Regions from separate parts of the Bacillus sp. CPT56D-587-MTF genome, predicted to be linked through region 1. Evidence: a T-box and tRNA genes for the amino acid it is inferred to sense, from the RefSeq annotation. Region 1 holds a T-box; the other regions hold tRNA genes.
The links. A T-box is a leader RNA that pairs with one kind of tRNA and senses whether it is charged. The one in region 1 lies ahead of alaS (alanine--tRNA ligase), so its partner is inferred to be a tRNA-Ala.
Positions count from the first base shown of each region.

Region 2: it has a tRNA-Ala gene. The T-box ahead of alaS (alanine--tRNA ligase) is inferred to sense a tRNA for this amino acid. The anticodon was not compared.
Region 3: it has a tRNA-Ala gene. The T-box ahead of alaS (alanine--tRNA ligase) is inferred to sense a tRNA for this amino acid. The anticodon was not compared.

Region 1 covers NZ_JBYTEF010000001.1:4,012,934-4,020,068, reverse strand. The annotation lists gene AC3WVZ_RS20710 (tetratricopeptide repeat protein) at 1-568, shown strand, start outside; gene recD2 (SF1B family DNA helicase RecD2) at 664-3,000, shown strand; gene AC3WVZ_RS20700 (YrzR-like zinc ribbon domain) at 3,128-3,316, shown strand; gene AC3WVZ_RS20695 (YrzQ family protein) at 3,335-3,463, shown strand; gene AC3WVZ_RS20690 (hypothetical protein) at 3,510-3,722, opposite strand; gene AC3WVZ_RS20685 (AI-2E family transporter) at 3,899-4,966, shown strand; gene AC3WVZ_RS20680 (PH domain-containing protein) at 5,011-5,355, opposite strand; T-box leader at 5,597-5,816, shown strand; gene alaS (alanine--tRNA ligase) at 5,857-7,135, shown strand, end outside.
Region 2 covers NZ_JBYTEF010000001.1:5,024,821-5,031,955, forward strand. The annotation lists gene glmM (phosphoglucosamine mutase) at 1-117, opposite strand, end outside; gene AC3WVZ_RS26045 (CdaR family protein) at 110-1,591, opposite strand; gene cdaA (diadenylate cyclase CdaA) at 1,584-2,405, opposite strand; gene rocF (arginase) at 2,654-3,547, opposite strand; gene AC3WVZ_RS26060 (glycerate kinase) at 3,758-4,903, opposite strand; tRNA gene AC3WVZ_RS26065 (tRNA-Ala) at 5,021-5,093, opposite strand; tRNA gene AC3WVZ_RS26070 (tRNA-Gly) at 5,104-5,175, opposite strand; tRNA gene AC3WVZ_RS26075 (tRNA-Lys) at 5,184-5,256, opposite strand; tRNA gene AC3WVZ_RS26080 (tRNA-Gln) at 5,262-5,336, opposite strand; tRNA gene AC3WVZ_RS26085 (tRNA-Tyr) at 5,402-5,485, opposite strand; tRNA gene AC3WVZ_RS26090 (tRNA-Val) at 5,503-5,578, opposite strand; tRNA gene AC3WVZ_RS26095 (tRNA-Glu) at 5,584-5,658, opposite strand; tRNA gene AC3WVZ_RS26100 (tRNA-Thr) at 5,683-5,755, opposite strand; tRNA gene AC3WVZ_RS26105 (tRNA-Asn) at 5,760-5,834, opposite strand; rRNA gene rrf (5S ribosomal RNA) at 5,844-5,959, opposite strand; rRNA gene AC3WVZ_RS26115 (23S ribosomal RNA) at 6,051-7,135, opposite strand, start outside.
Region 3 covers NZ_JBYTEF010000001.1:4,521,839-4,528,973, reverse strand. The annotation lists rRNA gene AC3WVZ_RS23440 (23S ribosomal RNA) at 1-1,343, shown strand, start outside; rRNA gene rrf (5S ribosomal RNA) at 1,445-1,560, shown strand; tRNA gene AC3WVZ_RS23430 (tRNA-Val) at 1,565-1,640, shown strand; tRNA gene AC3WVZ_RS23425 (tRNA-Thr) at 1,645-1,720, shown strand; tRNA gene AC3WVZ_RS23420 (tRNA-His) at 1,730-1,805, shown strand; tRNA gene AC3WVZ_RS23415 (tRNA-Leu) at 1,828-1,908, shown strand; tRNA gene AC3WVZ_RS23410 (tRNA-Gly) at 1,938-2,012, shown strand; tRNA gene AC3WVZ_RS23405 (tRNA-Leu) at 2,029-2,117, shown strand; tRNA gene AC3WVZ_RS23400 (tRNA-Arg) at 2,121-2,194, shown strand; tRNA gene AC3WVZ_RS23395 (tRNA-Pro) at 2,205-2,278, shown strand; tRNA gene AC3WVZ_RS23390 (tRNA-Ala) at 2,295-2,367, shown strand; tRNA gene AC3WVZ_RS23385 (tRNA-Met) at 2,388-2,464, shown strand; tRNA gene AC3WVZ_RS23380 (tRNA-Ile) at 2,469-2,545, shown strand; tRNA gene AC3WVZ_RS23375 (tRNA-Ser) at 2,563-2,655, shown strand; tRNA gene AC3WVZ_RS23370 (tRNA-Met) at 2,683-2,759, shown strand; tRNA gene AC3WVZ_RS23365 (tRNA-Asp) at 2,763-2,838, shown strand; tRNA gene AC3WVZ_RS23360 (tRNA-Phe) at 2,851-2,926, shown strand; tRNA gene AC3WVZ_RS23355 (tRNA-Thr) at 2,941-3,016, shown strand; tRNA gene AC3WVZ_RS23350 (tRNA-Lys) at 3,027-3,102, shown strand; tRNA gene AC3WVZ_RS23345 (tRNA-Gly) at 3,116-3,186, shown strand; tRNA gene AC3WVZ_RS23340 (tRNA-Ile) at 3,197-3,273, shown strand; tRNA gene AC3WVZ_RS23335 (tRNA-Asn) at 3,281-3,355, shown strand; tRNA gene AC3WVZ_RS23330 (tRNA-Ser) at 3,363-3,453, shown strand; tRNA gene AC3WVZ_RS23325 (tRNA-Glu) at 3,459-3,530, shown strand; gene AC3WVZ_RS23320 (L-lactate dehydrogenase) at 4,278-5,222, shown strand; partial or broken gene AC3WVZ_RS23315 (IS1182-like element ISBth7 family transposase) at 5,483-6,852, opposite strand; gene AC3WVZ_RS23310 (S8 family serine peptidase) at 7,039-7,135, opposite strand, start outside.

The sequences.
Region 1 (7,135 bases):
TCCGAAAGATGCGCTTGGATACATTAATTTTGCAAATTTATTAGACGTATTAGGTGATAGCGAGCGAGCGATTTTATTTTATAAACGCGCACTAGAGTTAGATGATAAATCTGCAGCTGCCTATTATGGTTTAGGAAATGTATATTATGGCCAAGAGCAATTTACTGAGGCGAAAGCTGTATTTGAACAAGCAATGCAAGCTGGATTACAATCAGCTGATGTAACATTTATGTTAGGTATCACACATGTACAGCTTGGAAATGATCGTCTTGCACTACCATTCTTACAAAGAGCAACAGAATTAGATGAAAACGATGTAGAAGCTGTATTCCAGTGCGGACTTTGCTTCGCGCGATTAGAACATGTTCAAGAGGCGAAATCTTATTTTGAAAAGGTATTAGAAATGGATGAAGAGCATGCAGATGCGCATTACAATTTAGGTGTTGCGTACGTATTTGAGGAAAATAATGAGAAGGCTCTCGCTTTATTTAAGAAAGCAACTGAAATTCAGCCAGATCACTTTTTAGCGGGTAATGGCGTTCGTTTATTAGAGCAAGAAGCTGAATAAGATAAAAATATAGTTTAATGGGTAGTTATCCCTCATCTAAAAAGGTGGGGGATGTACTGCTCATTAAAGTGAAAATATCGGAAAGGAGAGGAAAGATGGGAAATCAACATGCAATGGATTTGTTTGAGGAAGAGAAAAAGTTTATAAAAGCGCAAGTTCTTCATACCATTTTCCACAACGAAGAAAACCTCTATTCCGTTGTCAGTATGAAAGTCATTGAAACGAATGAAACGTATGACGAAAAGAAAGTAATGATAAACGGTCATTTTCCCCGCATGCATGAAGATGAAGTGTTTACATTGACAGGTCATTTTAAGGACCATCCAAAGTATGGAAAACAATATATGGTTGAAACATTTAAAAAAGAATTGCCGCAAACAAAAGCAGGTATGGTGCAATATTTAGCGAGTGATTTATTTAAAGGGATAGGAAAACGTACAGCTGAAAAAATTGTGGACCATCTCGGAGAACATGCTATTTCTAAAATTATGGATGACCCTGAGGCGTTAAATGGTGTTGTTAATAAACAAAAGGCTCAGGAAATATATGAGACAATTGTTGAACATCAAGGATTAGAGAAAGTAATGAGCTTTTTAAATGGCTACGGTTTTGGAACGAAACTTTCTATTAAGATTTACCAGCAATATAAAGAGATGACATTAGAAGTGATTCGTAATAATCCGTATCAACTTATTGAAGAAGTGGACGGGATTGGTTTTGGAAGAGCGGATGATATAGGGCGTGCGTTAGGGATATCGGGTAATCATGACGACCGTGTACGAGCGGGATGTTTTTACACATTAGAGAATGTCTCATTACAACTTGGTCATGTTTATATGAGGAAAGATCAACTTGTAAGAGAAACGATGTCACTTTTAAACAATCAAGAAGGAAGAGTGACTGAGGAAGATATTATAGGTTGTATTGAAACGATGCAAAGTGAAGGGAAAGTCATCATAGAAGAAGAACGAGTGTATTTAGCGACGTTATTCTACTCTGAAAAAGGTGTTGTAAAGTCTATTCGCAGGCTTATGAATCAAGAAGAAACACCTTCATTTCCAGAAGCGGAAGTGTTAAAAACGTTAGGTGAAATTGAAGAACAACTGAACGTACAATATGCACCGTTTCAGCAAGAAGCAATTCAAACGGCACTTCATAAACCGATGATGTTATTGACAGGTGGACCAGGAACAGGGAAAACAACAGTTATTAAAGGGATTGTTGAAATGTATGCGTCACTTCACGGATTATCGTTAAATCCGAATGAATACAGTGATGATAATCCATTTCCAATACTATTAACAGCTCCAACAGGAAGAGCAGCGAAGCGGATGAGTGAATCGACAGGACTTCCAGCTTGCACAATTCACCGTTTACTTGGTTGGACGCCAGAAGGATCTTTCCAGCGTAATGAAACGGATCCTGTCCAAGGTAAGCTCCTTATTATCGATGAATTTTCAATGGTTGATATTTGGCTTGCAAATCAGCTATTTAAGTCGTTGCCGACGAATATTCAAGTTATCGTTGTAGGTGATGAAGATCAGTTGCCATCTGTAGGACCTGGACAAGTATTAAAAGATTTATTAAATGCAGGCGCAGTTCCGACAGTGAAGCTTACTGAAATTTATCGTCAAGCGGAAGGCTCATCAGTGATTCAACTTGCCCATGCGATAAAAAATGGAACTCTACCACCAGATTTAGCGCAAAACAAAAAAGATCGTTCGTTTATCAGCTGTACAGGGGCTCAAATTGTTGAGGTTGTGAAAAAAGTTTGCGAAAATGCTAAAACAAAAGGCTTTAGTGCAAGGGATGTTCAAGTATTAGCACCGATGTACCGCGGGCCTGCTGGTATTAATGTATTAAACGAAGCGCTGCAACAAGTATTTAATCCGAAGAGGGAAAAGAGTAAAGAAATTGCTTACGGTGATGTTGTGTACCGAAGAGGTGATAAAGTACTGCAACTCGTGAATCAGCCGGAGAGCCAAGTGTTTAATGGTGATATTGGGGAAATTGTTTCGGTGTTTTATGCAAAAGAAAACGTTGAGCAACAAGATATGATTATCGTTTCATTTGATGGAATTGAGGTAACGTATACGAAGCCCGATTTAAATCAAATTACGCATGCATATTGTTGTTCCATTCATAAATCACAAGGTAGTGAATTTCCGATTGTTATTATGCCAATCGTGAAAAGTTACAACCGTATGTTACGTCGTAATTTAATTTACACGGGTATTACAAGAAGTAAGAAGTTCCTTATTATTTGCGGGGAGGAAGCAGCTTTCCAATCTGGTGTAAATCGCCTTGATGATGCAATGCGTCAAACAACTTTAGCTAGTCGCTTGCAAGAATCACAAGGAGAAGTACAGATGGTCACAGTTAATGGCGAGGAAATGGACGTGGAAAACATTTCACCGTATGATTTCATGTAACAAGGTGAAATTATATAGTGAAACTTTCAAACGCATAGCGTTGAAAGGCTCCAGTAATGTATAAATGAATGCAGTTTGGACATAATGGCGAATAGAATCTGGGAGACTGTAAGGAGATGAAAGCCATATGTTCATTTGTCCAAATTGCAAAGGGAAAGACATTGGAAAAATAGGTGTCAACCAATTTTATTGCTGGAATTGTTATATCGAATTATCGGTTTCAAAGGGGAAAATCCATACACATCAAGTTGAGGAAGACGGTTCATTAAGCTCTCTTGATGATTTATTTGATGAGAATGAAAGAACGATCGGATAACGAAAAGGGGGATTTACTTTGAATCTACGCAATTCATTAATCGCATTAGGTGTTGGAGCTGCAGCATATCAATATGCTCGTAAACAAGATGTATTTTCAAAACGCAATATGAAAAAAGCACGTAAGATGATTAAGTCTTACTTATAATCATTTCGATAAATTGAAAAACTCCCTTGTAGACAAGGGAGTTTTTTTATGCACCCATATGCAAATAAAAAAGTCCGATCTCTGAGAAAAGATAAGATAGACCGTAGCAGCCAACGCCAAGTATTCCATACTGCCATAATTGCTTCGCTTTTTCTTTACGTGAGGAATGAATAAAGAACCCCTTCCAAATACCGAACCCGATACAAATCCATTCAAGAATCATAAAAAGTGCTGATAATCCAAGCATAAACAAAACCATAATTAGCCCTCCTGATTATATTAATTCATGCTGTATTCTCAGGGGTGGTTGTCCTTGTTATGTTATTTATATGTACGTCTTTAAAAAACAGTATGGTCCGTATGAAAAGATTTTAAAAGTTTCGCACATAACCTACCCCATTTATTTTCAAAATAAAGGTGGAGGAGGTTTTTCATGTGAAGAATCTTAAAATCATTTGGATATATCGTTTAGGATTATTGTTACTTGTTTTTCTTTGTCTGCTCGTCTTTTTAAAAATTAAGCCGCTATGGGCACCGATTATTTTTGTATTTAAAGTAGCAATCACGCCGTTTCTTATCGCGTGTTTTATTGCGTATTTATTGCACCCTTTAATTGAAAAAATTCATAAGGAAGGGATGCCCCGTACACTTGCCATTTTGCTCATTTATATCCTTTTCTTTGGCGGAATTGGTTATGGGATTTATAAAGGAACACCAGTTGTTATTAAACAGTTACAAGAGATTAATGAACAATTTCCCCAGTTTACAAAGATGTACGATTCGTGGATGGATGGCGTTACAGAACAAACAGCGAATTTCCCTTCGTTCATTCATGAAAAGGTGAAGCAACTTTTTGTGGGTGTGGAAACGAAGATTCAAGCGCTTTTAAATAAAGTGATGAGTACAGCTCGTGGTGTACTCGATTCATTGCTCATTATTTTCTTAATACCGTTTATTGTATTTTACATATTAAAAGATTATGGTGAGTTTTATCATATCTTTTGGAAACTAGTCCCAAGTAAATGGCGAGGTACGGGGCAAATGCTTGCGAAAGAAATTGATAAGTCACTTGGAAGCTATATTCGAGGACAGTTATTTGTTTGTTTAGTATTAGGGGGAGTATCAGCTCTTTCTTTTTGGTTTATCGGTATGAAATATCCATTATTGCTTGGCATTATTATTGGGGTAACGGATATAATCCCATACTTCGGTCCTATTTTAGGAGCGATCCCGACGTTAATGATTGCAGCAACAGTATCAACGAGTTTACTTATTAAGGCGGGGATCACGATTGCGATTTTGCAATTTGTGGAGAGTAACATTTTATCGCCTTACATCGTTGGTAAGTCACTTCGTATGCATCCCGTTATTATTATGCTTGCCTTACTAGTTGGGGGAGAGGTAGCTGGGATTGTAGGATTGCTAATATCGGTTCCGATTTTAGCAGTTATTCGCACTGTCATTGTTCATGTGAGACCGCTCTTGAAAAAAGAAGATGTGTAAGTATAGAAGCCCTCTATGTAAGAAATAGAGGGCTAATCATATATTTATTTAGAAAGTTGCTCGTGTATTTTTTGAATGAGGGAGCTCACATCATTTGTTTGAATATGTTTTATTTTTTTCCATTCGTTATCATACATAAATATAATTTGATTGTTGAAAAGACGCTTTTGTTCTTTTAGATTAGAAATTTTTGCGAAAGAGTACTCTTCAAATATTGGATTCTTACTTACATCTGGCCCATAAAAGAATAGTCTTTTGTTCGTTAAAATTAGCAATCCTGGCCTTGCGACGGAACGATAAATAAATATGTCTAATGAACATGCTGCGTAAAATAATATCGTTTCGTCAGTCGCTAATATGTTTTTAGCTTTGCTAAGTAAGGTTGTCATTGTAATCGCTCCTTTATTTTATTAACAATAATTTAATTATAGCAAAAAAAGTAATATTTAGAAATTTTTATAAATCATTCTTATAAGGAGATTCCGATTTGTTAATAAACGCATAATATATGAAAAGGCTGTTAAGAATGAATAGTAGAATACCTATGATAAATAAGCAATTAATACAATATAAATGATTATCTACATTGACAAACTTAAGAGAATTCTATTATATTTAGTCATATAATACATTAAATCAATGACGGAACAAGTACGTTACAGTCCATTTATAGAGAGAAGCTTCCATATGGCTGAAAGAAGCTTTAAATGAAGGGTAACAGAAAGCTAATCCTGAGAGCAGCTAATCACTGCCGTCTTGCCACGTTACGGCACCATGAGGTGATGAATTGATTGTTATTGTAATCAATTCATAATTAGGGTGGTATCGCGAGTTAACTCTCGTCCCTTTTATAGGGACGGGAGTTTTTTATATTTAAGGAGGAAAATACAATGAAACAACTAACAGGCGCACAAATTCGTCAAATGTTTTTAGACTTTTTCCAAGAAAAAGGACATGCAGTAGAACCTAGTGCATCACTAGTTCCACATGAAGATCCATCTCTTCTATGGATTAATAGTGGTGTAGCTACATTAAAAAAATATTTTGATGGACGTGTAATCCCACAAAATCCACGTATTACAAATGCTCAAAAATCAATTCGTACAAACGATATTGAAAACGTAGGGAAAACAGCTCGTCACCATACATTCTTTGAAATGTTAGGAAACTTCTCAATTGGTGATTACTTCAAAGAAGAAGCAATTACATGGGCTTGGGAATTCTTAACGAGCGACAAATGGATCGGATTCGATAAAGAATTACTATCAGTTACAATCCATCCAGAAGATGAAGAAGCATTCACAATTTGGAATGAGAAAATGGGCGTTCCAAAAGAGCGTATTATCCGCTTAGAAGAAAACTTCTGGGATATCGGTGAAGGGCCAAGTGGACCGAATACAGAGATTTTCTATGACCGCGGAGAAGCTTACGGTAATGACTTTAGTGACCCAGAATTATATCCAGGCGGAGAAAACGAGCGTTACTTAGAAGTATGGAACCTTGTATTCTCTCAATTTAACCATAATCCAGACGGTTCATATACACCACTTCCTAAGAAAAACATTGATACAGGGATGGGTCTAGAGCGTATGACATCTATCGTTCAAGATGTACCTACGAACTTTGATACAGACCTATTCATGCCGATGATTGGTGCAACAGAAACAATTTCTGGTGAAAAATATCGTAATGGCGATTTAGAAAAAGATATGGCATTCAAAGTAATTGCTGACCATATCCGTACAGTAACATTCGCTGTTGGTGACGGTGCTCTTCCATCTAACGAAGGCCGTGGTTATGTATTACGTCGTTTATTACGCCGCGCTGTTCGTTATTCGAAGAAATTAAACATCAACCGTCCATTTATGTTTGAATTAGTACCGGTTGTTGGAGAAGTAATGAAAGACTTCTATCCAGAAGTACTTGAAAAGAAAGATTTCATTGCGAAAGTTGTGAAGAACGAAGAAGAGCGTTTCCATGAAACACTTCATGATGGTGAAGCGATTTTAGCTGAAGTAATTGCAAAAGCAAAAGAAGAAAAAACAACTGTTATTTCTGGAGTAGATGCGTTCCGTCTATATGACACATACGGTTTCCCAATTGAATTAACAGAAGAATATGCAGAAGAAGCTGGCATGACAGTTGATCATGAAGGTTTTGAAAATGAAA
Region 2 (7,135 bases), 1.0 Mb from region 1:
ATCTGTATCTTTTGTTAATACATAACCCCCAAAACGTCCAATTTTGAAAGCTAATTCAGGTGTTAACTCCTTATTTGCAACTCCGCGTACTCCATCTGTACCAAAATATTTACCCATTATGATTCGCTCCTTTTTCTTGCTCTTTTTGATTATCTACTGTTGGTTCTTGACTCGTTTCTTTATCTTTATCTTGATTTTGATTTTGGTTTTGATTCTTTTCCTGTTCTTTTTCTGAATCAGGTTCAGGATTTTTTGGTTTCTCATTTTGATTTTCTTGATCCGTATTTGAATCCGGTTGTTGACCATTACCCTGTACTTCTTTATCTGGTTTTTCTTTCTTCACAATAGTAACTTTAGCACTTTTTTGTTTTGGCTCTATTGAAATATTACCAGGACCGCTCACTTGAATGGAAATATCTTTCGTCCCTGAGGATACATTTTGCAGATTAATTACCGCTGTTATTTGAGCAGCTGTTATTTTATCTACTATACTTGCTTCTCCTGAAATATCAACACTTATCTTTCCATCTTGCGGCGAAAGTAGCTGAGCAGTAACATCTTTAGACAGTCCATTTTTCTGGATTGGGATACCATCAATCGTTTTTGTTTTCGTTTGTTTTGTTTTTTGCACTCCCACCGAAACCTTCACTTGATTCGGTTTTGCACTTGTTACACCCTTGGGTAATAAAACAGAGGCATCGAATGTTGTAGACTCTGTCAATTGACTAAGATCTACTTCGACCCCCTCTAGCGATTGTATATTATCCAAAATATCTTTTGGACCAGCTATCGTTACTTCTCTCGGTTCAACACTGATATTTGTAACCGCCAATCCTTCTGCTAAACTCCCCTTCTTCGTATACGTTACAGGAACAGTTTTTTCAGTATTATTGGCTGTAGTTTGCGTTGCCACATTCAACGTTACACTAATCTTAGATGGACTTGTTCTTACATTTAAACGTTTTCCTTCTTTATTGTATAATGTAACTTCGGGCGTTTTTGTAACAGTTTTATTAACACCTTTTAAATCAACATACGCTTTGGCAGAGGAAATGCTTTCAATTTCTTCTTTCGTCCCAACTACCTCAACAGTATCCGGTTTAAGGCTTGATTTTTCTAGAGTAGCCCCCGCTGGCATCTGATCCTCATTTGATAATTTCAGATCTACATGAACATATTTTCTCGCCTTTTCATGAAGAGTAACTTTAATTGTTGATGGCTGAACTGTTCCTTTCACATCATCTGGAAGCCCGTTCGTTTTTAAAGAAATCTCATAAGTTCCTTTTGGACTATCTCGCAAATCAACCGGTATGTCAAATTGTTTTTTTGCTTTTGCTGTAGCAACTGATGCTTTTGGGCCTTCTAATTTTACTTTAACGCCCTCTGCCGGAATACCACTTACAATATATTTCTCCTCATCATACTTAAGATTAATAGCATAATTAGTTAATGTTTCTTTCGTATCATTTGCAAAAGGTAATATACCTGATGTCGTATTTTTTTCAGTTAACGTCGCTGACATAAAAAGCATACACGCCAATAGTAATGAGATCCCTTTTAAAAACCAATGATTCTCCATTAACTTATCCATGACGCTTTCTCCTCCAATTCCATAAAGACGAAGAAGTCGTTTTTTCGTTTCCACTAAATTCAGCTAATAACATATCTTTCAGCTGTTCTGTCTTCAAATCACGATGCAACTTACCATTTTTCGTTAAAGAAATTTGACCAGTTTCTTCAGACACAACTACTGTAATACTATCAGTAACTTCACTAACTCCCATTGCAGCACGATGTCTAGTTCCTAATTCTTTAGAAATAAACGGACTTTCTGATAATGGAAGATAGCATGCTGCTGCTTTAATTGTACTTCCTTGCATAATTACCGCTCCGTCATGAAGAGGTGTATTTGGAATAAAAATATTAATAAGTAATTCCGATGATACGTTTGCATTAAGCGGAATACCCGTTTCCACATAATCACCCATACCGGTCTCTTTTGACAAAGTAATTAATGCACCAATTCTACGTTTCCCCATATATTCGGTTGCTTTTGCTATCGCTGTTGCAACCATTTCAGGTTCATCATCCTCATGCGTTCCAACACGCGAAAATAAACTCCCGCGCCCTAGCTGCTCAAGTGCTCTTCGCAATTCTGGCTGAAAGATAATAATAACGGCTAAAAATCCCCACGTTAATACTTGTTCAGTTAGCCAAGATAGCGTACGCAATTCAAGGAAAATACTGATCATCTTAACGACGATAATAACTGTAATCCCTTTTAAAAGTTGAACAGCTTTCGTCCCTCGGATTATAAGAATTAGCTTATATATAATAAACCATACAATGGCAATATCTAATGCCGTACTAAGATATTTCAAAATGGTCGTATCTTCAAAAGGCATGCTATCCCTTCCTCCTACTTACGAGCAATTCTATCCATATATTGAAATATTGTTTTATGCTCTATCTGTATGTATTTCCAACAACTAGTTAATTATACCATACATGAAACAAACGACAATTACAAACAACCCCCTTTAGCTCAAATTGGTAAGATGTCAAACATTTTTATTGTACAGTATAATATAAATCATTATTATACGCTTATTTTCAAATAAAAAAAGCAACTTCTCAGTTGCTTTTCTTACATTTATTTTAGTTTTTCACCGAATAAAGAACCCATTAAAGCAACTGCTGTTGTTGCCGTTCTATTTCTCTCATCTAAAATCGTATTTACCTCAACAAATTCAGCAGATGTGATAATATCAGCTTCTGCTAACATTTCCATCGCCAAATGACTTTCACGATAAGATAGACCGCCAATTACAGGCGTTCCAACACCTGGTGCATCATGAGGATCAAGACCATCTAAATCTAATGATAAGTGTACACCATCGGTATGAGATAAATATGCGATTGTTTCTTCCATCACAGCCGTCATCCCCATACGATCAATTTCATGCATTGAGAACACTTTAATACCTTCATTGCGAATGAAATCTTTTTCTCCTTCATCCAATGCACGCGCACCGATAATTACGACATTCTCTTTTTTCACCTTTGGATATGCTCCGTATAAATCTACAAGTGAAGAATGTCCATAACCTAAACTTGCTGCAAGTGACATACCATGAATATTTCCAGATGGTGAAGTTTCCTCTGTATTTAAATCACCGTGTGCATCATACCAAATAACGCCTAAGTTTTTATAATGTTTTGCTACACCAGCTAATGTACCGATAGCAATACTATGGTCACCACCTAATACAAGTGGAAAACGACCTTCTTCTATAATATGATCCACCTTACTTGCTAATTCATTACATACAGTTGCAACTTGTGTAAGGTTTCTTAATTTTGTATTTTCATCTATCTCTTTTTCTCTCTCTATACATATATCTCCCATATCTTTAACGTCATATCCAATTTCTTCAATTCTTTCAATTACCCCTGCATAACGGATCGCGCTCGGTCCCATATCAACTCCACGACGCATCTGTCCTAAATCCATTGGAACTCCAATAACTGAGATTTCTTTTTTCATAGATAGTATCCCCCTTTTATGCCTTCACTAAATATTTTAAATCTTTTATATAGTCTGACTCAACTCGACATTTTTCTGTATGGATATACAATTTATTCACTTATATTCACGTTGAAAACCAAATTTTAAGACTATTCTATGTATAAAGTTAACTTAATGAAACAATCGCAATCACTATTATTAAATAATAATAATAAAACACTCCTATATTTAGAAGTGTTTTTCTGATGCTATTTTCCATACTGTTGCAATATTCTTCGTTGTCATTTCAATATTTTCTTCTGCTACTTTATATGCTTCTTCTAGTGTCATCGGTCTCGTTGTGATACTAAATACCGCATCTATTCCTTTCTCGTACACAGCTGAATAATCAGATGATACAGACCCTCCAATAGCAATTACAGGCACAGAAAAACGTTTTGCACGCCCCGCAACACCCACAGGAGCCTTTCCATATGCAGTTTGTTTATCTATTCTACCTTCACCAGTTATAATAAGATGTGCATCTTCTATATGTTTATCGAAATTTGTATAATCTAATACAATTTCAATGCCCCTACGCAAGTCTCCCTTTAACACTGAAATAACAGCCGCTCCCATTCCTCCCGCTGCCCCTGCACCAGGTATTTCAGATACATCAAAAGATACATATCGTTTAAGCATATTCGCATAATGTTGTAAATTCTCATCTAGCTCTTTCATCATCTCTATATTTGCACCCTTTTGTCTCCCAAATACGAAAGATGCTCCCTGCATTCCGACTAATGGATTATCCACATCACATGCCGCTTCTATCTTTACCCCCTTTAAGCGTGGGTCCATTCGTGAAAAATCAATAGTAACAATCGAGTGTAATGTGCCTCCAGATGGATCTATTACTTCACCCTTACCATTTATAAACCTTACTCCTAAAGCCGCTAACATACCTGCCCCGCCATCATTTGTAGCACTTCCTCCAAGTCCTAAAATTATGTACTCCACTCCTTGATCTAGCGCATGTAATATAAGTTCTCCTGTTCCTTTTGTCGTTGTAATAAGTGGGTTGCGCTTTTCAACTGGAACGTGCTGTAATCCTGATGCTGCTGCCATTTCAATAAACGCTGTCTTTTTATCTTTAGAAATGCCATAAAAAGCTTGTATACCTTCTCTAAGCGGTCCTGTCACACTAATTGATATAATTCTCCCCCCTGTAGCATCAACAAGTGATTCAACCGTCCCTTCTCCTCCATCTCCAATTGGTATTTTCACATACTCTGCATTAGGAAAAATTGCTCTAAAACCTCTTTCAATAGCTCCACATACTTCTATAGCTTTTAGGCTTTCTTTATATGAATCAGATGCAATAACAACTTTCACAATTATCTCCCCATCCCTTATTTTTACGTTTTCTTCATTTTAAACGACAAGTATAAAAGTTGTCTTTTTAAACACAAAAAAAGCTTACATCGTATGATATAAGCTTTTTTATTTAGATGGAGCCTAGCGGGATCGAACCGCTGACCTCCTGCGTGCAAGGCAGGCGCTCTCCCAGCTGAGCTAAGGCCCCTTATTAATTAAGCGGAAGACGGGATTCGAACCCGCGACCCCAACCTTGGCAAGGTTGTATTCTACCACTGAACTACTTCCGCAAAAATGATGAGCCATGAAGGACTCGAACCTTCGACCCTCTGATTAAAAGTCAGATGCTCTACCAACTGAGCTAATGGCTCGTAAATGGCTGGGCTAGCTGGATTCGAACCAGCGCATGACGGAGTCAAAGTCCGTTGCCTTACCGCTTGGCTATAGCCCATTAATATTTACTAGTATGGTTATCTTTTCAAAAAAATAAACCCTCTCAGGTTATTTTAAAGAAAATGGTGGAGGGGGGCAGATTCGAACTGCCGAACCCGAAGGAGCGGATTTACAGTCCGCCGCGTTTAGCCACTTCGCTACCCCTCCGACATTTTAAATATATATGGTGGAGGATGACGGGATCGAACCGCCGACCCCCTGCTTGTAAGGCAGGTGCTCTCCCAGCTGAGCTAATCCTCCAAAAGTGGTGACCCGTACGGGATTCGAACCCGTGTTACCGCCGTGAAAGGGCGGTGTCTTAACCACTTGACCAACGGGCCAAAAAAGTTTTAAACCTATTCCCAAGCTTCCAACCGGGCTTGAACCGGTGACCTCTTCCTTACCATGGAAGTGCTCTACCAGCTGAGCTATGGAAGCATAATGGCTCCGCAGGTAGGACTCGAACCTACGACCGATCGGTTAACAGCCGATAGCTCTACCACTGAGCTACTGCGGAATAATATTAGCCTGGCAACGTCCTACTCTCACAGGGACAAGGTCCCAACTACCATCGGCGCTAGAGAGCTTAACTTCCGTGTTCGGTATGGGAACGGGTGTGACCTCTCTGCCATCATTACCAGACTTTTATCATTATAAACATTTCTTTCGAAATGTCAAGAAGAAATTTTAATATATATTCCTTCAAAACTAGATAACATTTGCTACATATTATATGGTTAAGTCCTCGATCTATTAGTATTCGTCAGCTCCACATGTCACCATGCTTCCACCTCGAACCTATCAACCTGATCATCTTTCAGGGATCTTACTAGCTTACGCTATGGGAAATCTCATCTTGAGGGGGGCTTCATGCTTAGATGCTTTCAGCACTTATCCCTTCCGCACATAGCTACCCAGCTATGCCCTTGGCAGAACAACTGGTACACCAGCGGTGCGTCCATCCCGGTCCTCTCGTACTAAGGACAGCTCCTCTCAAATTTCCTACGCCCACGACGGATAGGGACCGAACTGTCTCACGACGTTCTGAACCCAGCTCGCGTACCGCTTTAATGGGCGAACAGCCCAACCCTTGGGACCGACTACAGCCCCAGGATGCGATGAGCCGACATCGAGGTGCCAAACCTCCCCGTCGATGTGGACTCTTGGGGGAGATAAGCCTGTTATCCCCGGGGTAGCTTTTATCCGTTGAGCGATGGCCCTTCCATGCGGAACCACCGGATCACTAAGCCCGACTTTCGTCCCTGCTCGACTTGTAGGTCTCGCAGTCAAGCTCCCTTATGCCTTTGCACTCTACGAATGATTTCCAACCATTCTGAGGGAACCTTTGGGCGCCTCCGTTACACTTTAGGAGGCGACCGCCCCAGTCAAACTGCCCACCTGACACTGTCTCCCGGGTCGATAAGACCCGTAGGTTAGAATTTCAATACAGTCAGGGCGGTATCCCACCAGCGCCTCCACCGAAGCTAGCGCTCCGGTTTCAATGGCTCCCGCCTATCCTGTACAAACTGTACCAAAATTCAATATCAGGCTACAGTAAAGCTCCACGGGGTCTTTCCGTCCTGTCGCGGGTAACCTGCATCTTCACAGGTACTATAATTTCACCGAGTCTCTGGTTGAGACAGTGCCCAAATCGTTACACCTTTCGTGCGGGTCGGAACTTACCCGACAAGGAATTTCGCTACCTTAGGACCGTTATAGTTACGGCCGCCGTTTACTGGGGCTTCAGTTCAGAGCTTCGCTTACGCTAACCCCTCTCCTTAACCTTCCAGCACCGGGCAGGTGTCACCCCCTATACTT
Region 3 (7,135 bases), 510 kb from region 1:
AAGCTCCTTATGGAGCGAAGTCTTTGATTCCCCGCTGCCAAGAAAAGCTTCTAGCGAGATAAAAGGTGCCTGTACCGCAAACCGACACAGGTAGGCGAGGAGAGAATCCTAAGGTGTGCGAGAGAACTCTGGTTAAGGAACTCGGCAAAATGACCCCGTAACTTCGGGAGAAGGGGTGCTTTCTTAACGGAAAGCCGCAGTGAATAGGCCCAAGCGACTGTTTAGCAAAAACACAGCTCTCTGCGAAGCCGTAAGGCGAAGTATAGGGGGTGACACCTGCCCGGTGCTGGAAGGTTAAGGAGAGGGGTTAGCGTAAGCGAAGCTCTGAACTGAAGCCCCAGTAAACGGCGGCCGTAACTATAACGGTCCTAAGGTAGCGAAATTCCTTGTCGGGTAAGTTCCGACCCGCACGAAAGGTGTAACGATTTGGGCACTGTCTCAACCAGAGACTCGGTGAAATTATAGTACCTGTGAAGATGCAGGTTACCCGCGACAGGACGGAAAGACCCCGTGGAGCTTTACTGTAGCCTGATATTGAATTTTGGTACAGTTTGTACAGGATAGGCGGGAGCCATTGAAACCGGAGCGCTAGCTTCGGTGGAGGCGCTGGTGGGATACCGCCCTGACTGTATTGAAATTCTAACCTACGGGTCTTATCGACCCGGGAGACAGTGTCAGGTGGGCAGTTTGACTGGGGCGGTCGCCTCCTAAAGTGTAACGGAGGCGCCCAAAGGTTCCCTCAGAATGGTTGGAAATCATTCGTAGAGTGCAAAGGCATAAGGGAGCTTGACTGCGAGACCTACAAGTCGAGCAGGGACGAAAGTCGGGCTTAGTGATCCGGTGGTTCCGCATGGAAGGGCCATCGCTCAACGGATAAAAGCTACCCCGGGGATAACAGGCTTATCTCCCCCAAGAGTCCACATCGACGGGGAGGTTTGGCACCTCGATGTCGGCTCATCGCATCCTGGGGCTGTAGTCGGTCCCAAGGGTTGGGCTGTTCGCCCATTAAAGCGGTACGCGAGCTGGGTTCAGAACGTCGTGAGACAGTTCGGTCCCTATCCGTCGTGGGCGTAGGAAATTTGAGAGGAGCTGTCCTTAGTACGAGAGGACCGGGATGGACGCACCGCTGGTGTACCAGTTGTTCTGCCAAGGGCATAGCTGGGTAGCTATGTGCGGAAGGGATAAGTGCTGAAAGCATCTAAGCATGAAGCCCCCCTCAAGATGAGATTTCCCATAGCGTAAGCTAGTAAGATCCCTGAAAGATGATCAGGTTGATAGGTTCGAGGTGGAAGCATGGTGACATGTGGAGCTGACGAATACTAATAGATCGAGGACTTAACCATATAATATGTAGCAATGTTATCTAGTTTTGAAAGAATATAAAAAACTTGTTGACTTTCGAAAGTAAATGAGTTTTTTATATTCTTGTCTTAAATGAATACAGTCTGGTAATGATGGCAGAGAGGTCACACCCGTTCCCATACCGAACACGGAAGTTAAGCTCTCTAGCGCCGATGGTAGTTGGGACCTTGTCCCTGTGAGAGTAGGACGTTGCCAGGCAAATGGAGGATTAGCTCAGCTGGGAGAGCACCTGCCTTACAAGCAGGGGGTCGGCGGTTCGATCCCGTCATCCTCCACCATTTAGCCGACTTAGCTCAATTGGTAGAGCAACTGACTTGTAATCAGTAGGTTGGGGGTTCAAGTCCTCTAGTCGGCACCAGAAATCATGGCGGTTGTGGCGAAGTGGTTAACGCACCGGATTGTGGCTCCGGCATTCGTGGGTTCGATTCCCATCAGTCGCCCCATTTTTCTTAAATAAATTAATATGCGGGTGTGGCGGAATTGGCAGACGCACCAGACTTAGGATTTGGCGCCTTTGGCGTGGGGGTTCGACTCCCTTCACCCGCACTTTTAATTAAATAACTCATACATGTCTTGCGGAAGTAGTTCAGTGGTAGAATACAACCTTGCCAAGGTTGGGGTCGCGGGTTCGAATCCCGTCTTCCGCTCCAATTTTCAATATGACATGCCGGGGTGGCGGAACAGGCAGACGCACAGGACTTAAAATCCTGCGGTGGGTGACCACCGTGCGGGTTCGACCCCCGCCCTCGGCACCATATGCGCCCGTAGCTCAATTGGATAGAGCGTTTGACTACGGATCAAGAGGTTAGGGGTTCGACTCCTCTCGGGCGCGCTTTTATTAACGGGAAGTGGCTCAGCTTGGTAGAGCACCTGGTTTGGGACCAGGGGGTCGCAGGTTCAAATCCTGTCTTCCCGATATTCCTAAAAAACATGGGGCCTTAGCTCAGCTGGGAGAGCGCCTGCCTTGCACGCAGGAGGTCAGCGGTTCGATCCCGCTAGGCTCCACTTATATTAATATCATTTATGGCGGTGTAGCTCAGCTGGCTAGAGCGTACGGTTCATACCCGTGAGGTCGGGGGTTCGATCCCCTCCGCCGCTACCATAAAGGACCTTTAGCTCAGCTGGTTAGAGCAGACGGCTCATAACCGTCCGGTCGTAGGTTCGAGTCCTACAAGGTCCACCATTAGACGTATATATCTCGGAGGTATACCCAAGTTCGGCTGAAGGGATCGGTCTTGAAAACCGACAGGCGGCGAGAGTCGCGCGGGGGTTCGAATCCCTCTACCTCCTCCATTTTTTCTAAAGTAAATATTTTATCATCGCGGGGTGGAGCAGCACGGTAGCTCGTCGGGCTCATAACCCGAAGGTCGCAGGTTCAAATCCTGTCCCCGCAACCAAATGGTCCCGTGGTGTAGTGGTTAACATGCCTGCCTGTCACGCAGGAGATTGCCGGTTCGACCCCGGTCGGGACCGCCATTTTTACATAAAGGCTCGGTAGCTCAGTCGGTAGAGCAGAGGACTGAAAATCCTCGTGTCGGCGGTTCGATTCCGTCCCGAGCCACCATTTTGAAAACGCAAGCCGACTTAGCTCAATTGGTAGAGCAACTGACTTGTAATCAGTAGGTTGGGGGTTCAAGTCCTCTAGTCGGCACCACTTTCAAAATGAGCCATTAGCTCAGTTGGTAGAGCATCTGACTTTTAATCAGAGGGTCGAAGGTTCGAGTCCTTCATGGCTCACCATTTACAATTTAATGCGGGTGTAGTTTAGTGGTAAAACAAGAGCCTTCCAAGCTCTGGTCGAGAGTTCGATTCTCTTCACCCGCTTTTCAATTATGGGCCTATAGCTCAGCTGGTTAGAGCGCACGCCTGATAAGCGTGAGGTCGATGGTTCGAGTCCATTTAGGCCCACCATAATTGTTCCGCAGTAGCTCAGTGGTAGAGCTATCGGCTGTTAACCGATCGGTCGTAGGTTCGAGTCCTACCTGCGGAGCCATATTTATAGAGAAGTACCCAAGTGGCTCAAGGGGCTCCCCTGCTAAGGGAGTAGATCGCGAACGCGGTGCGAGGGTTCGAATCCCTTCTTCTCTGCCAGAACTGGCCCGTTGGTCAAGTGGTTAAGACACCGCCCTTTCACGGCGGTAACACGGGTTCGAATCCCGTACGGGTCATACTAAAAGAGATAGCATAATCTGCTATCTCTTTTTTGTTGTATAAAAATGGACTTTGGATAGTCTGCTTTTTTATGCAATAGAAGAAATATGAAGTATTCGCTGTTGCAGTTGGGTACATAGAGAGCCGTAAATACAATCATGTTAATTATTTGGACCTGTATGAATATGAAGGAATTAACTTCAACTTGAACTTTTACCCCAGCTGTATGGCTGTAGCCTCCTACACTTGGAGAAACCGATGAAAATGCATCTGGGAGCTACTGTGGAAAATAAATAATATATAGAAGAAGCTGCTTTCTCTCAATAGCTGTGATCTACTGAAGACAGCTTTTTTATGTTGTCAGTATTGTCGAGTTTTGTCGGTAAGTCGATATATTGCAAAAATCGCTGATATAATTTGAGTTACGATCGATAAATTTTAATAATCGCTGATATATTTGGAGTTACGGTCGATATATTCTAAAAATCGCTGGTATAATTTCACTTACCGACAAAAACCACAAGAAAATCCCTTTCACAATCTAAAGAAAACGCCTCCATTGAAATGGATTCCACACCTATTCCAATAACTTTACACTCTATGTGAAAAAGTTCACAAATAGGTCATAATTTGTGAAGTAATTCACAATAATACGTGCTACAATATGAATGTAAAGAAGTTAAACAACATTAAATTAGTATTTTAATTAATTACTTAAACAATCATAAAAAAATATACGTGAACAATAGAGAGGGGAAATTACCATGAAAAAAGGTATCAATCGTGTAGTATTAGTAGGAACAGGAGCTGTAGGTTGTAGTTACGCTTACTCAATGATCAACCAAGGTGTAGCTGAAGAATTCGTATTAGTAGATGTTAATGAAGCAAAAGCAGAAGGGGAAGCAATGGACTTAAGCCATGCGGTACCATTCTCTCCATCACCAACAAAAGTTTGGAGCGGTAGCTATGCAGATTGTAAAGATGCAGATTTAGTTGTTATCACTGCTGGGTTACCACAAAAGCCAGGTGAAACTCGTTTAGACTTAGTTGAGAAAAATACAAAGATCTTTAAACAAATCGTTCGAGGCATTATGGATAGCGGATTCGATGGAATCTTCTTAATCGCAACTAACCCAGTTGATATTTTAACTTACGTAACTTGGAAAGAATCTGGTTTACCGAAAGAGCGCGTAATCGGTTCTGGTACTACTTTAGACTCTGCTCGTTTCCGTTACATGTTAGGTGACTACTTAGATGTAGATCCACGTAACGTTCATGCTTACATCGTTGGTGAACACGGTGACACTGAACTTCCAGTATGGAGCCACGCTACTATCGGTGTACAAAAATTAGAAACAATCTTAGCTAACAACGAACAGTACAAACAAGAAGACTTAGACAAAATCTTCGAAAACGTACGTGATGCAGCTTACCATATCATCGAGCGTAAAGGTGCAACTTACTACGGAATCGGTATGTCACTACTTCGTGTAACTAAAGCAATCTTAAACAACGAGAACAGCGTATTAACTGTATCTGCATACCTTGAAGGTCAATACGGCGAGAAAGATGCTTACGTAGGTGTTCCAGCTGTAATTAACCGCGAAGGTGTACGTGAAATCGTAGAACTTGAGCTAAATGAAGATGAAAAAGCGAAGTTCGCTCATTCTGTAAAAGTATTAAAAGAAACAATGGCACCAGTACTATAATAATTGCTAAATAGTTCAGAGGTGGGAAACTGCTTCTTACCTCTGAACTTATATAATTTAATATAAATTCCTTTTCCGGTTTCCCTTGTATATCCCCAATATACCCCTTTTGCTGGATAAGGGTCGTTTATAGAAAAAGAGCACTCTATTTTACGTAGAGTGCTCTTTCAGAGTGTTGGGAAACCCTTTAGGGTTCCCAACACTCTGGAATCTTTTTTGATTTTAGCGAATAAAAACAACATAAAATAATAGAATTTTAAAAAATAGCCCTCCACCTGACCCTTTTTGGTCAGGTGGAGGGCTATTTTTTTCATGTTTTGACAAGCTGCGGTGAGATAAGCTTGCATTTGGACAGACTTCAGCCCTCGAAACCGGGCATAGCGGTAGCCATGTAGTTCTTTGGCGTCTGCAAAGCTTCGCTCTATAGTGGAACAGCGTACTTTATACAACCTTTTCCCTGTAGCTGTTAGCTTGTTTTTTCTAGCAATATCCTTATATTTCTCCCACACATGATGAGTGATAACTTTTTGTTTTTGTTTCTTTGAAAAGCACACCTCACGTAACGGACAAACAGCGCAGTCTTCTGGATTCGATTTGTATTGACGGTATCCTTCACGATCAGTTGTTACATATTCTAGAATACATCCCATCGGACAAGCGAAAACATTCATTTCTTCTACATATTTAAATTGGCTTTTCGGTACTTCTTTATTCCGTTTTCCAAATCGGCGATACCCCATCACCATAAATATATTCCGTTCTGATAGTTTCTTACAGATATATCCTGTAAAATAGCCAGCATCAAGGGCAACAGCTTCTACTTTGAAGTCGAATTTATCAATCTGAGCTTGGAGGCGTGCTAAATACGGCTCGGAATCTGCCATATTTCCAGCCGTTACATAGGTATCTGTAATAATATTGTACTTCGCATCAGTCGTACGATGATCCAAGAAATGAAAACCATTTGGTTTTCCATCTCTCATTAAAAATCCACTATCTGGATCCGTTGTACTTATACGAGTTTTTTTGGTAGGGGTATCACTTTCCTTTCTAGGTTTTAATTCTTTTTTCCATGTACCTCACGATCTTCGATTACCGCAGCTTCTAGCTCGTCTATATAAAACTTTGCTTTTTCTTTTTTATATTTATGTACAAATTTATTTTTATTGGCATTGGCCTTAATATGTGTAGAATCTGTCATCAGTGCACGTCCTCCTACCATCCGGTGCTCCGTCGCTTGTCTCACAATCTCATCAAAAATTTCTTCGAAAATATTTGTATGAATAAAACGAGTACGACGATTCCAACTGATTGTAGAGTGATCCGGAATAGTATCCGATAGAGAAAACCCTAAAAACCAACGGTAGGCAATATTCGTTTTAATTTCCTTTTCCAATTGACGCTCAGAACGAATACCGTAAAAATATCCAATAAACATCATCTTAAATAAAACAATAGGATGAATGGACGGGCGTCCATTGTTTTCACAGTAATAAGGGCGTAACTTCTCTTCAATAAAATCAAAACTAATTGTCGCTTCAATTGCACGAAGGAAATGATCTTGTGGAACCAACTCTTCTACAGAAACAGATACACGCTCATCACGATGATTTTTTAAAGCACCCATCATAAAAAATCTCTCCTTTTCCTCTTTTTTATCAGTGTTGACACATAAAAAGAGGTTCAGACACAAAAACAGGCTGTGGAGAAGACTTTCTCCACAGCCTGAAAGAGCACTCTATTTTACGTAGAGTGCTCTTTATTATTCCGCTATTTGCCGGGCAGTAAAACCTCAATTGATTAAAGTTTCACTTTATTATTTTTTAGGCGTTAATCCTAATTTCTTTAAAATATCTGCCAGTGTACCGCTTTTTGATTTTTCTACAGGTGTTTGTGATTTAGATGCATCTGGC